Regions from separate parts of the Arthrobacter sp. G.S.26 genome, predicted to be linked through region 2. Evidence: riboswitches for the same ligand, from Rfam matches in the RefSeq annotation. Region 2 holds a riboswitch; the other holds the start of a gene.

Region 1 (7,049 bases), 160 kb from region 2:
CCAGCATCCTCACCGCGTGGCTGACGTTCCTTAGCCGCACCTGGCGTCCCATCCTTCTCGTTGCCGGCGCTGCAGCCGTGTCCACGCTGGCAACCACCGTAGGCAAAAGGCTGGTGGGCAGGACCCGGCCGGACCACGCCGAAGCCGTTCCGCCGTATGAGGATTCACCCTCGTTCCCCAGCGGCCACACCCTCAACACCACTGTGGTGATCGGTGTGCTCATCTACCTGATGTGCCTGCAGTTCGAACGGCTCTCCGTCCGCATTACCGCTATCGCCGTGGGCGGCGCCTTTATTGTCGCCATGGGCCTGAGCAGGGTCTTCCTGGGCCATCACTGGATGACGGACGTGATGGCAGGCTGGTTCCTGGGCCTGGCGTGGGTGGGCATGGTGATCCTGGCCCACAGGCTGTTCCATCTGACCCGCAGGAAGGCCCACGCCGGACCCGCGCCGACATTTGAGCACCCGGTCCTTCGCGAGGAGCAGAAGTAGCGCAACCCACAGTGCCTTTACGGGCCTGCACGCCCGATCCACCTGTTCGCCGGATGATAGTTTTAGACCCATGCGCACTCTTGTTGTGGACCACCCGCTGGTCGCCCATAAGCTCACCGTCCTGCGGGACAAAAACACCCCGTCGCCGGTGTTCCGGCAACTGACGGAAGAGTTGGTGACGTTGCTGGCTTACGAGGCCACGCGCGAAGTCCGCACCCAGCCCGTCACCATCGAGACTCCCGTCAGCACCACGGTGGGCACCGCCTTCACCAAACCCACACCACTGGTGGTTCCCATCCTGCGCGCGGGGCTGGGAATGCTTGAAGGCATGACCAAGCTCGTCCCCACCGCTGAGGTGGGTTTCCTGGGCATGGCCCGGGACGAGGAGAGCCTGGAAATCATCACCTACGCCGAGCGCCTGCCCGAAGACCTCACCGACCGGCAGATCTTCGTCCTGGACCCCATGCTGGCCACCGGCGGCACACTCCGCGAGGCCATCAAGTTCCTGTTCAAGCGCGGCGCCTCGGACGTCACCTGCATCTGCCTCCTCGCAGCACCGGAAGGCCTGGCGAAGCTGGAGGAGGAGCTGGGCGAGTCCAATGTGACAATCGTGCTGGCCTCCATTGACGAGCGGCTCAACGAGAAGTCCTACATCGTTCCCGGCCTCGGTGACGCCGGCGACCGACTCTACGGCATCGCAGGCTAACCAGCCACCGGGCCGCGCAAAAACTGCCGGCGCGGTCAGTTGTGGCCGAACCAGGGGCCAGGAACCCTTTCCTGGCTCCAGGGCCCGGGCTACCCTGAGCGGATGGACTGGAAACTTGAACTTGTACTGGTGCCCGTCTCCGACGTGGACCGTGCCCGGGATTTTTATGCGAACCAAGTGGGTTTCACCCTTGACCACGATCACCGGGTCAACGAGAACCTGCGCTTCGTCCAGCTGACCCCGCCCGGATCAGGCTGCTCCATCGCAATCGGCGAGGGGCTCTCGGATGCGCCGGCAGGGTCCGCCCCCAACCTGCAGTTGGTGGTTCCTGACATCCAGGAGGCGCACCGGCACCTGAAAGCCAACGGTGTGGATGTCACGGATATCTCGGACCCCGGCTGGGGTGAGTTTGTGTATTTCAAGGATCCGGACGGCAACCAGTGGGCCGTCCAGTGCATGGCTAAACTTCCACCCATGTAGCGGACGGCCTGCCGTGAAAATCCGGACGGGCACGCCAGGAGCCGGGTGCCGTGCAAAGCCGGCTGGGGCGCTGGGGCGCTGAACGGCTAACCGTGCTGCTGGCCAGGGTTCAGGTCCGAGACTGCCTTGGCCACGCGCCTGGCCCGGGTCTCCTCGGTTTTTGCCAGGGCCAGGGGCTCTACCAGGCGCCGCTGGGCGCTGTAGTTCAAGGCGGCGTACGCGTCGGACGCGGTGCTGTCTGCAGCCAGCGCGGCCGCCAGGTCAGCGGGCACCTCCACCACGCGTGGTTCGGTGTCCACCACCACGTCCACCTCAACGGCGTCGCCCGCGCCCGCCCCTGTCAGCTCACGATTGGCTGCGCTCAGGCCGATCAGGTACTGCCCGCCCATAACGGCAATGCTGCTGCGGTAGGACGCCCCGTTCAGCGTCACCACCACCGGCGGCCGTTTTCCGGCCGCCAAGGCGTCCACAATGCTGGCCGGGACTTCGATGCCGGTCTTGTTGCCGGAGCCGGCAATAACGGTGGTGAATTTCATGCCCCTTAGTATGGTGCCCGCGGAAGCGCCGCGTCACCTGTAGGCGACCCGGCGGTCCCGGGGACGGGACCGCCGGGATGGACCCCGCGGGTCCTAGTACCAGTTGTTGGCGAGGTGGAAGTTCAGGGCGGCTGCGGGGGAGCCGTAGCGCTCCTTGATGTAGTTCAGGCCCCAGTTGATCTGGGTGCGGTAGTTGGTGAGGTAATCCGCGCCGGAGCTTGCCATCTTCTCGGCCGGCAGCGACTGGACAATGCCATAGGCGCCGCTGCTCGCGTTGGTGGCCGTAGTGGTCCAGTCGGATTCCTTGGTCCAGAGCGTCAGCAGGCTCTGCATCTGGTCCGCCGACCAGCCGTAGGATGCCAGCTGGCTGGCCGCATAGGCCTGCGCACCGGCAGGGTCATTAACCGCGACGACGGGAGCGGGCTCCGGTGCGGGAGCGGGCTCCGGCGCTGGGGCAGGCTCGGGAACCGGTGCCGGTGCAGGCTCGGGGGCCGGTGCAGGAGCGGCTTCCACGGCGGGCGCCGGTTCCGCGGCAGGAGCAGCCGGAGCGGGCTCGGCGGCCTGGGGTGCAACAGCGATCGGCGCCGCAGATTCGCTCGGCGCAGCCTGGATTTCGCTCTTCTCCAGTCTCAGTGAGGAGCTTGCCTCGGCGGCTTTTGTTTCAGCCGCCACAGGGGAGGTGACGGAGCTGGTGGCTTGGCCGGCGGCACCGACTCCCACCAGCAGGGCGCAGGACGCGGCGAGGATGGCCGTGCGCCGGCCCAGGAAGGCAATGCCGCGCTTTTTGGTGTGGAATGGACTGTCGGCCCCATTTTTCGGGCGCGTTTCTACCGGGAATTCAGACATGATGGATCGCCTCTCACACCTGCGGAGTTAGCTGTCGGGTTCGGATGAGGTCATCCGGCCATCCGGAAAATTCACGAAAATGGCTTAACCCCAAGGGCACTCAGTGCCCGGGACTGTGGGTCCCCCGCCTCTGCCATGGGTCAAGAAGGATCCGGGAAGCGGCAGAGCTAGGCGTCATCCGGACATGCGCCCCGAACGGGAACCGCACCCTTTCGACGGTACAGGAGTCCGAAGCTTAAGTCACATTTAGGTAACGGACATCACGACGGCGGCGTGTCAGGTTGTGGGGGCGGCTGCTGCGAGCGGGAGGGAGATGGTGAATTGCGTCCTGCCCGGCTCGGACGTCACCCAGACCTTCCCGCCGTGCGCCTCGATGATCGACTGGACGATGGAAAGCCCCAGCCCGCTGGTGCCCTCCGCGGCGGCGGCCCCGGCCTGGTCGCCGCTGCCTTTCCTGGCCGCGTCCGCGCGGGCAAAGCGTGAAAAGACCTGGTCCACGAACCCTGCCGGGATCCCGCCGCCGTCGTCCGTCACCGTGACGAACGCCGTGTTGTCGGCCGTACCCACCCCTGCCAGGACGGTGGTTCCGGCCGGCGTGTGTTTCCGGGCGTTCGAGAGCAGGTTCATCAGGACCTGACGGAGCTGGGCTGGATCGCCCGTGACCACCACAGGCTCGTCCGGCAGTTCGAAGCGCCAATTGTGTCCGGGTGCCATCACCTTCTCGTCGCTGACGCTTTCCACCATGAGTTGCGTCAGGTCCACCTCGCTGAGCTTCAGCGGCTGGCCCTCATCCAGCCGCGCCAGCAGCAGCAGGTCTTCCACCAGCGCCGTCATACGCTCGGACTGGCTCTGCACGCGTGCCAGCGAACGGGCACCGTCGGGCGTGAACTGCTCCGTCATGCGCATCAGCTCCGTGTAACCGCGGATGGCCGTCAGCGGGGTGCGGAGTTCATGCGAGGCGTCAGCCACAAACTGGCGCACCTTGGTTTCGCTTTTCTGCCTCGCCTGCAGCGCGCTGGCCACGTTGTCCAGCATCAGGTTCAGCGCGTGCCCCACGCTGCCCACCTCGGTACCCGGATTGGAGTTCGACGGCGGGACGCGCACCGCGAGTGCCACCTCGCCGGCGTCCAGCGGCAGTTGGGATACCCTCGTGGCCACTTCCGAGAGTTGTTCCAGCGGTTTCATGGTGCGCCGGATCAGGACGGTGCCGATCAGCCCGACCAGCAGGAGACCGCCCAGGGACACAAAAACGAATGTCCACACCAGCGATGTGAGCGTGCTGTCCTTGACTGCCAGGGGGAGCCCGGTCACCAGGACGTCGCCGAAAGAGGTTTCGACGGCCACCAGCCGGTAGCTGCCGTTGGACAGTTCCCGGTCCACTGGCTTGCCGTCCGTCGCCAGGCCCAGGAGGACAGGCTTGTCGTCAGCCGCGAGGGGGGTGCGGGTGGTGTCTGAGGCGAGGAAACCGCCCGTGTTCACCTGGCCGTTGCGGATGCTGGCGTTGACGGTGCCCACACTCTGGCCCCGTGCGTCCAGTGGGTCCCGGCCGTTGAAGCCGCCCTGCGGCGGGCGGCCGGGATCGTTGGCCCGCTCCGCCGCCTGGCTCAGCTGGGCATCAAGCTGGCGGGTGAGGAAGGCATCCATTGAGGCGTAGCTGACCACCCCCACCGCGCCGCAGATGGCGATCAGCAGGGCCATGGCCAACGCCACCAAGCGCGTCCGCAGATGCCAGGTGGCGGGTCGGAGCACGCTCCGGCGGGGTGCCTCCGGGGCTGGTGTGGTGGCCACAGAACCTACTCTGCAGGCTTGATGACGTAGCCGGCACCGCGCACGGTATGGATCATGGGCGGGTGCACGGCATCAATTTTTTTGCGCAGGTAGGAAATGTAGAGCTCCACGATGTTGGCCTGGCCACCGAAGTCGTAGTCCCACACCCGGTCCAGGATCTGGGCCTTGCTGATGACCCGCTTGGGGTTCTCCATCAGGTAGCGGAGCAGCTCGAACTGGGTGGCGGTCAGCTGCACGTCGTCACCGGCGCGGGTCACTTCCCGGGTATCGATATTCAGGACCAGGTCGCCCACCACCAGTTCGGAGGTATCCATGGCGGCCACCCCGGAACGCTGCACCAGCCTGTGCAGCCGCAGCAGGACCTCCTCCATGCTGAATGGTTTGGTGACGTAATCGTCCCCGCCCGCCGCCAGGCCCACGATCCGGTCGTGGATGGCGTCCTTGGCCGTCAGGAACAGCGCGGGTACCTCCGGGGCGAACGCCCGGATCCGGCCCAGCAACTCGACGCCGTCAAAGCCGGGGAGCATCACATCCAGCACCAGGACGTCCGGGCGGAAGTCCTTGGCCAGCTTCACGGCCTCCGGCCCGTCCGCGGCCACGGCAACGGACCAGCCCGCCATGCGCAGGCCCATGCTCATCAGTTCGGAGAGGCTGGGCTCGTCGTCAACCACCAGGGCCCGGATGGGGGACCCGTCCGGGTGGGACAGCTGGGGGAGGTTGTTGGTCATGGAGTGCGAAGTGGCCATGGGACAACTCTCCGATCGTTCGGTTAAGCCCGGCTTTGGGGTTCCTGTGTCCAGGCTGTGAATCCCAGCCTAGCGACCTGGGTGCCGCTCAGGTTGGAACGTCCGCCGCAGCTGGCGGGAGTCCCGACTGGCTCCAGCGCTTTCGAAGAACGTCCAGGGGCCAGGCTGCAGGGATCTTGCGGGAGCGCACCGGGAACTTTTTCCGGAGAAGCCGGACATCGGCTGGACAGCAGGGTGCGGGAAGGGAGGAATTTTCGTGAATTCGGCTTGGCTGAAGTTCTTAATCCTAAAAGAAGGAATTGCCGAATATTGTTCTCAACAACATGGATTTTCCAGGTGCTGAACGGATAACGAACGTTATTCTTCACGCCGGACAGAATCGTGATCTGCAACACAAAAGCGCATTTTGTCTCACCATGCGGACGATGCCGTCCATTGTTACTTGCAAGTTGGCATTGTTACGCGTCACACTTCCAATGTGAACAAGAACTCAACAGCACCTGCAGCCGCAGAATATTGGCCCAGCACACCCGCTGCTGCCGACATGCGCTGTTGTCGAATGTACGCCTGACTTCCCACCCTCCGAAGTTCTTAGGCATTCGCCCCCAGCCCAGCGTCGGGCGTCCCTCCCCAATTCGCAGTGCGGGGAAACCCAGCATTCGAGCCGCCCAGGCGGCCATTCACATTGAGGTAAGCACAACATGACCGTTGCATCCGGATACGTCCACATCTCCGTCCGTAACGCCGCCAAGGCCGGCCAGCCCTCGGGTCTTCGCCCGGGCTTCGGACCCCGCCCCGCGCTGGCTCCCGCAGGCAGCGGAAACACCTTCCCTGCGCAGGGCTACGCCCCCCAGGGATATAACCCCAACTCCTACGGGCAGCTCCGCGCCGTTCCTGCCGAGCCCGCGCCCCTTACGGCCCCCACCCCCGTGATTGCCGGGCCCAACGCCGTCCGCCCTGTGGCGAACGAGAACGTGGCCCGCGGCTTTGTTCTCTACATGGGCATCGATGAGGAAACCGCCGCAGCCGCAGGTACCTCCATCGCCAAGCTCGCCCAGGAAATCCGGGCCTACGCCCAGTCCCTGGTCACCGGCGCCGAAAGCTACGCCGCCGTTGCCGTGGCTCCGGCAGGCACCCCCGGTTCCGCGCTCGACGTCGTCCGTTCCACCTTTGGCGACCCCACCGTCAACGCCCGCCAGCGCACCGAAACCCCGCGTCCCCAGCTTCCCCAGGAACCCCGGCCCTCCGGCGTCCTGATCGACCTGGCCCGCCGCGAGGTGCACCTGGACGGCGAGTCGCTGAACCTGACCTTCAAGGAGTTCGAACTCCTGAACTACCTGGTGGAAAACGGCACCCGCACGGTTGGCCGTGACGAGCTTCTTGAGGGGCTGTGGCGCAACGCCGAGGAAGTGCCCAATGAGCGCACCATCGACGTGCACATCCGCCGCCTCCGCTC
Region 2 (7,049 bases):
AGCTCGCCCACCAGGCGCAGGGTCTCCGAGATGGCGCTGAGGGCAGCGTTCCTGCGCAACGCGGCGGTGGTCCGGCCAAGCTCGGGGCGGGGCGGGGTAAGGCTGAAGTCGTCGATAACCACACCGCCGCGCAGCGACGTGCCCACGCTGTGCGGCAGTTCCACATGCGCCGCGTCCAGGGGCACCAGCAGGCCGCGGGCCAGCAGCCAGTCCACGGGCCCGACGTCGGCACCCTCGGTGGTGATCGACGCCTTGCGTTGCGCCTGGGGGACGGCGCCCATGGCCCAGTTCCGGAACCTGGCGAGCAACGCCGTGGTCCTTGCCGGTGCCCCTGCGAGGATATGGTGCAGTCCCTCCGGCGATGACGTCCAATGTTGCAGGGCCAGAGCTGCTTCCATGGGGGTGGTGGCATCGTGGATGTCCGCACCGCTGCGGTGCAGTTCGGAAACCAGCTGAACGGCGCGCTGCGCAAACGCGGGCTGGAGCCGGACCAGTTCCGTGTAGCTGCGGCCGAGCCCGGCCGGGTAAATCCCCACCACGTCCTTCAAGGAGCCCACAGGCAGGTAAAACCGGTGTTTTGCCGGCCCGGCGGCGGTTCCGGACGGTGGGGCTGCCCGGTGGACCAGCGCCATTTCCTGCAGGGTGGCCAGGATGCCGTCGACGGTGGCGGCGGTGGACCCGGTGATGAGTTTGCGGAGCCCCGCGGCGGACGCGCTGTGGCCGGTGTCCGTGTTGGTGCACAGGTGGAGGGTTTCCAGGACCTGCATCTGCGGCCGGTTAAGCCGTTCCAGCGCCCGCTGGACGCTGACCCGCGCACTGGCCCGGGCCGCCAGCGCGGCGAAATCCGGGACGCCCGGGGAGATAAGGTCCGGCCGCGCCGCAAACAGCGCCCGCAGCGAGTCATCGGTGCGGGCGGCCAAGTCCTTGCTGAGCGCGCGAATGAGGGACATCAGTCCAACGTTACCGCCGGTCAGGCTTTGTTGCCCGGCGACGCCCGGCAACACTGTCCAGAACCAGGAAGAGCATCAGGATGAATGCCAGCGGCAGCCCGTAAAGGGCGGAGTAGGTCACCCAGGGCGGAGCCACGGCGCCGGCGAAGGCCAGCGCCATAACGGCTGCAACGGCGGCCAGGGACAGCAGGGCAATGGCTGCGGCCGCAATCATCAGGGGCCTGCGGTAGCGCGGGGGTGTCATGGAAGTAACGCTACAGGCCCGCGGCGGCGGGGGTGAACGGCTCCCGTGGGGCCCGGTAAAGCGGGAATGTGGCACCGGGCAGGATAACCTTGAAGGATACAGACCAAGACGGTCCGCAGCTGCCATACCCTGAACCCGCACCACAGTGCGGACGCGGTGGTGGCCGGCCGGGTCCCCAGACATTAAGACGAAGAAGGTTGATTACGTGCCTACCGGCAAGGTCAAGTGGTATGACAAGGACAAAGGGTTCGGCTTCCTCGCCGGCGAGGACGGGCAGGAAGTATTCCTGCCCAAATCGTCGCTGCCCGAGGGTGTGACGGAACTCAAGGCCGGCACCCGTGTGGAGTTCGGCGTCGCTGACGGCCGGAAGGGTGCCCAGGCGCTGGGCCTGCGGGTACTGGACAAAACGCCGTCCCTGGCCAAGGCCAAGCGGCCCAGCGCCAAGGACCTGGCGCCCCTGGTCCAGGACCTCGTGAGTGTGCTGGATAACCTGTCCGGCACCCTGTCGGCCGGTAAGTACCCGGAAGGCAACAAGGGCAAGGCCATCGCCGCTGCCCTCCGCAAGGTCGCCGACGAGCTGGACGTTTAGGCAACCATGAACCCCCAAGCTGAACAGCCGGAAGCGGTGCTGCAGGACCAGGCCGCTGACGCCCCGGCCGCTGACCAGGCCACCCCTGCTGCGGCAGCCCCCGCACCGGCCGCGCCCAAGCGGGGCGCCGGTGTGCCCGTCTGGCGGGTTGGAAAGCCGGATGCCTTCCTGGCCGCAGCCGTGGATTCGGCCCGCGCCGCCGTCGAGGGCATCACCGAACCTGGCGCCGTTGGCCGGCACCTGGCCGCCAAAAGCGAAGGCGACCGCCTGGTGACGCACCTGTTCGAGTCCAGGCTCGCCGGCTACCAGGGCTGGCAGTGGTACGCCGTGCTGACCCGCAACTCCCGCTCCAAGACGGTCACCGTCAACGAGCTCGGCATGCTACCGTCCGGGGAATCCATCCTCGCCCCTGAATGGGTGCCGTGGGCCGAACGCGTCCGGCCTGAGGATGAGCAGGAACAGGCTGCCCAGGAGCAGGAACGCCGGCACCGGGACGCGCCGGCCCACAGCTCTGCTGATGCGGATGCCGCAGAAACGGACGACGACGTTGCGGACCAGGTGCCGGAAGGCCAGGAACACGACGCAGTTGTGTCAGCTGATGCAGCTAACGACAATGACGACGATGACGCGGACGACGCCGAAACGGACGAGGATGAAGACTCGCCGGACAGTGCCGGTTTCGGCGGCCGGGGAGACTAAGGCCCCGCGGGCCCGGTTTTTCCCGCCGAAGCCCCAGCACTCCGCACGGCATTTTCTGACCAAAGTACTCCGCACCAAGCACTCCGCACCACGGCACTCCGCACCACAACAAAAAGGCGCCGCCCGGCTGTTTAGCCGGGCGGCGCCGTCGTGCGTTCAGGACATGTCGCTGCGCGCTATTTGCGCAGTTCGCCCACCACGTAGTCGATGCTGGCCAGCAGGGCGGTCACGTCGTCCGGATCGATGGCAACAAACGTGGCAATGCGCAACTGGTTGCGTCCCAGCTTGCGGTAGGGTTCGGTGTCCACCACGCCGTTGGCTCGCAGGACCTTTGCCACCTGGGCGGCGTCCACGGAATCATCGAAATCAATGGTGGCGATGACATTGGACCGTTCGTCCGGGTTGGCTACGAACGGTGTTGCGTACTCCGAAGCCTCGGCCCAGCTGTAGATCCGGCCTGCCGAATCGGCGGTGCGCCCGGCAGCAAAGTCCAGGCCGCCGTTGCTGTTCAGCCACTGCACCTGGGCGTCCAGGGTCACCAGGGTGGAGAGCGCCGGGGTGTTGTAGGTCTGGTTCAGCCGGGAGTTGTCGATGGCCGTCTGCAGGTCCAGGAAATCCGGGATCCAGCGGTTGCCGGCCTTGATCCGCGCGGCACGCTCCAGTGCGGCCGGCGAGAACAGGCCCAGCCACAGCCCGCCGTCCGAGGCAAAGTTCTTCTGCGGTGCGAAGTAGTAGACATCGCTTTCGGCAACGTCCACGTCCAGCCCGCCGGCAGCCGAGGTGGCATCCACCAGGACCAGCGAGCCTTCATCGGCCCCCGCGACGCGGCGCACCGGGGCGGAGACGCCAGTGGAGGTTTCGTTCTGGGGCCAGGCGTAGACGTCCACACCGGCCTCTGCCTGTGCCGTGGGACGGGTGCCCGGCTCCGCCTTGATGATGGAGGAAGCCGCCAGGAACGGGGCCTTGTTGGTGGCGGCTGCGAACTTGGAACCGAACTCACCGAAGGACAGGTGCTGCGCCTTCTCCTCAACCAGGCCAAAGCTGGCAACATCCCAGAATGCGGTGGAGCCACCGACGCCGAGGACTACTTCGTAGCCTTCGGGGGCGCGGAAGAACTGGCTCAGGCCGGAGCGGACGGAGCCCACCAGGTTTTTGACCGGAGCCTGGCGGTGGGAGGTCCCCAGAATGGCCTTGGACGCGGCGGAAAGAGCATCGATCTGCTCCTGCCGGACCTTGGAGGGTCCGGCGCCGAACCGTCCGTCCCGGGGCAGCAGGTTGGCGGGGATCGTGATGCTGGTTTCGCTCACAGGTGCTCCAATTTCGGCGTGGAAGTTGTTGCGCCGGGACGGCTGGGTGCCGGCCGCCAGTGGTCAGCGGCCCTCGGCCCGGACCCTCCAATTGTGCCTGAAGTGGTGTTTCGGCGGGAACCGCACCCGTCATAGTCCAGTCATTGAGACAGTCCGGCAGAAGAGCCGAATCTATTCGGACAAACTCAAAATAGGCTAAGCTTTTCCACGGACTACGCCGCCGTCTGGGCGGTACGGTGGGACAACGCAAGGTACTGCGCTCGAGGAGCTGAGCTGGATGACGGATCTTATCGACACTACGGAGATGTACCTTCGCACCATTTTGGAGCTTGAGGAAGAAAACATCGTTGCCCTCCGGGCCCGCATCGCGGAACGGCTGAGGCACTCGGGGCCCACGGTTTCGCAGACCATCGGCCGGATGGAGCGTGACGGCCTGGTGGTGGTGTCCGGGGACCGGCACCTGGAACTGACCGAGACCGGCCGTAAGCGCGCCACCGAAGTCATGCGCAAACACCGGCTCGCCGAGCGCCTCCTGGCGGACGTTATCGGCCTGGACTGGGCGTACGTCCACGACGAGGCCTGCCGCTGGGAACACGTGATGAGCGAACGCGTGGAGAAGCGCATCTACGAGATGCTGAACCACCCCACGGAGTCGCCCTACGGCAACCCCATCCCGGGCCTCGCGGCGTTGGGTGGCCAGCCCGGCAACGGCTTCCGGGACGGAGCCGTCAGCCTGCTCGAAGCCATGAAGTCCTACGGCCCCGCCTCCTCGGTGACGGTGAGCCGGCTGGCGGAGCCCATCCAGGTTGAACCGGAACTTCTGGTCCAGCTCGACGAAGGCGGCATCCGGCCCGGCGCAGCCGTTTCGCTGGAGCGCGTTGGCGACTACATCTCCGTCCGCGTGGCCGGCATCGAAGGTGCCCTGGAACTGCCCCCTGAAGTGGCAGCGCACGTCTTCGTCGCGGTCAACTGACGCTGCCCGACGCCGCACTTACCCAATCCCGAGCGGGTTACGCAAAGATAACGGAATTGTTACTTTGCGGGGGTAACGGATATAGTTGAACCTAAGCGTTGATACATAAGCGTTACTTGATCCGGAGCCGAGCTCTGCCAGCGGATCAGGCGCACAAGTCATTTCTGGCAGAGGCGGGGGAACCACAACCGGCAGCGGGGGCTGCCTTGGGGTGAAGTCCGTCAGCAGCAAGCCTCTCCAGTGAAGGATCCTACGGGATACCCCTGTGCCAAAGCTTGCCCGCGCGGACCGGGTCGAACGAACTCTCTGACCCGAATCCGACAGCTAACTCCGCAGGCTTTTCCAGAGAGGAACCGTTCTTGACCATGCAGACCTCCAGGGGACGCCGCCGTGCGGCCGTCCCCGCTTCGGCGCCACGGGCAGCTGAAGCCACCAGCACGGAGCGCCCGCGCGATTTCCACCGCGACGCGCGCCGCCGCAGGGGTCCCTTCCGGCAGATCACCGACTTCGCGTCGGCCAGCGGCATGGGCCAGAAAGCCGGCATCGCCCTGGCTGCCACGGGCCTGGTCCTTACCGTGACCGTCCCGGCCACCAGCCCCGTGCTTGCAACCGACGCACCCGGAGCCACCCCCGTGGCTGCCGCCGCAGTAACCCCGCAGCCCCGGATCTCCGCAGAAGCCGGCGCCCAGCTGGACTTCAGCCGTTCCGCTGTGGTGACCCAGGCCGATCCGGACGGCAAGCTCAAGCAGCTGCTCAGCGCCCAGTCCGCCAGCGCCGTCTCCCGGGCGGCCTCGGCAGGCAGCCTTGCTGCGCCGCTGGCCACGCTCACCACTGCCTCTCCCTTCGGCTACCGCGTCAGCCCCATCACCGGCGGCAACGGCGACTTCCACCGTGGCCAGGACTACGTGGCCCAGTGCGGCACATCCGTGCTTGCTGCTGCAACCGGAACCGTGACATTCGTCGGCTGGCACCAGTACGGCGGTGGAAACCGCGTGGTGATCGACCACGGCAATGGCCTGGAGACCACCTATAACCACCTCTCCTCCTTCACTGTGAAGGAAGGCCAGACGGTGTCCCGCGGCGATGTGGTGGCCCTGAGCGGCACCACGGGCGCTTCCACCGGCTGCCACCTCCACTTCGAGGTCCAGGTCAACGGCGAAGTCGTCGATCCTACCGGCTGGCTCTAGTCAAATGATGGTTCACTACCGGATCGCCGAGATCCGCCGTGACCTGAATGTGACATTGAAACGAAACTGCTGTACCGTCTAACTTGCGTCAAGTTTTCCGAACTTGACGCTCTTGAGTGGATTGCCTAGCTCTGCCACCGCTCAAGGTCCGTTCGCATTTCATCGTCTGGCAGGGGCGGGGGAACCAATTTTGGCCTTCAGCTGTATCGAAGGCCTTGGGGTTAAGTCGCAAAGCTTCCCAGGAAGCAGCGCGGCCGGGTGACTCCCATCCGAATCCGACAGCTCACCTCGCAGGCATTGGGAGAGGCCACCTTCTTGTCTTCACGCCACAATTCTGCGCGCCACCGTGCGCTCACGGTTCGCACCAGCCCTTTGGACAGTGTTTCCAAAGCCGTCAGTGCCAATGCCGGGACAGTAGGTCGCCAGGCGGCAGTATTCGCCGCCGCGTCGGGCCTGATCCTGACCATGGGACTGCCTGCCACAGCTGCTGACACCACTGCCGGAGTGTCCGCTTCCACCGAGTCCGGCACCGCCCAGACCGCGCTGGCAGTCACCGCCGCTCCCACCGCCACCGTTTCCTTCGAACGCACAGTGGTCACAACCATTGCTGCGCCGAAGCCGGAGCCGGTCCGAGTGCAGGCCACCCCCGCAGCCACCGCAACGGCAGCAGCCCCGGCCGCAGCCGGAGCTACGGCCGCGGCAGCAGCGCCGGCAGAGAAGGCCGCGCCTGTTGCGGCTTCGACGTCCGGCATCGCAGCCATCGCCTACACGGGCATCGGCCGTCCCTACGTCTGGGGCGGCACCAGCCCCAATGGCTGGGACTGCTCCGGATTCACCCAGTGGGTCTACGCCCAGGCCGGCATCAGCATTCCCCGCACGAATGCCTGGAACGCCATGACGCCCACGTCCAACCCGCAGCCGGGTGACCTGGTCATGCAGAATGGCGGCGCGCACGTTGGTATCTACGTCGGCAACGGCATGATGATCAGCGCGCTCAACCCCTCCCAGGGCACCCTGCTCCACGCAGTGGCAGCCACGGGCTCCTCCTCGTTCTACACGCTCGGCAAGTAGTTCCTGGGGCTTCGGCCCCGGGAACTTTT

The links. Region 2 has a riboswitch for cyclic di-AMP ahead of ACRB8A_RS04090 (M23 family metallopeptidase). Riboswitches for the same ligand answer to the same signal wherever they lie in the genome.
Region 1: linked by a shared signal. The riboswitch ahead of ACRB8A_RS03425 (hypothetical protein) and the one ahead of ACRB8A_RS04090 (M23 family metallopeptidase) in region 2 are both predicted to bind cyclic di-AMP.

The regions. Positions count from the first base shown of each region.
Region 1 is NZ_CP193752.1:718,006-725,054, forward strand. Features, by position in the region: gene ACRB8A_RS03405 (phosphatase PAP2 family protein) at 1-491, shown strand, start outside; gene upp (uracil phosphoribosyltransferase) at 562-1,197, shown strand; gene ACRB8A_RS03415 (glyoxalase superfamily protein) at 1,300-1,677, shown strand; gene ACRB8A_RS03420 (YdeI/OmpD-associated family protein) at 1,764-2,213, opposite strand; gene ACRB8A_RS03425 (hypothetical protein) at 2,307-3,059, opposite strand; cyclic di-AMP (ydaO/yuaA leader) riboswitch at 3,065-3,216, opposite strand; gene ACRB8A_RS03430 (HAMP domain-containing sensor histidine kinase) at 3,336-4,847, opposite strand; gene ACRB8A_RS03435 (response regulator transcription factor) at 4,853-5,593, opposite strand; gene ACRB8A_RS03440 (winged helix-turn-helix domain-containing protein) at 6,295-7,049, shown strand, end outside.
Region 2 is NZ_CP193752.1:878,981-886,029, forward strand. Features, by position in the region: gene ACRB8A_RS04060 (helicase-associated domain-containing protein) at 1-950, opposite strand, end outside; gene ACRB8A_RS04065 (hypothetical protein) at 961-1,194, opposite strand; gene ACRB8A_RS04070 (cold-shock protein) at 1,400-1,783, shown strand; gene ACRB8A_RS04075 (DUF3027 domain-containing protein) at 1,790-2,482, shown strand; gene serC (phosphoserine transaminase) at 2,659-3,789, opposite strand; gene ACRB8A_RS04085 (metal-dependent transcriptional regulator) at 4,067-4,762, shown strand; cyclic di-AMP (ydaO/yuaA leader) riboswitch at 4,909-5,117, shown strand; gene ACRB8A_RS04090 (M23 family metallopeptidase) at 5,128-5,949, shown strand; cyclic di-AMP (ydaO/yuaA leader) riboswitch at 6,086-6,260, shown strand; gene ACRB8A_RS04095 (C40 family peptidase) at 6,322-7,020, shown strand.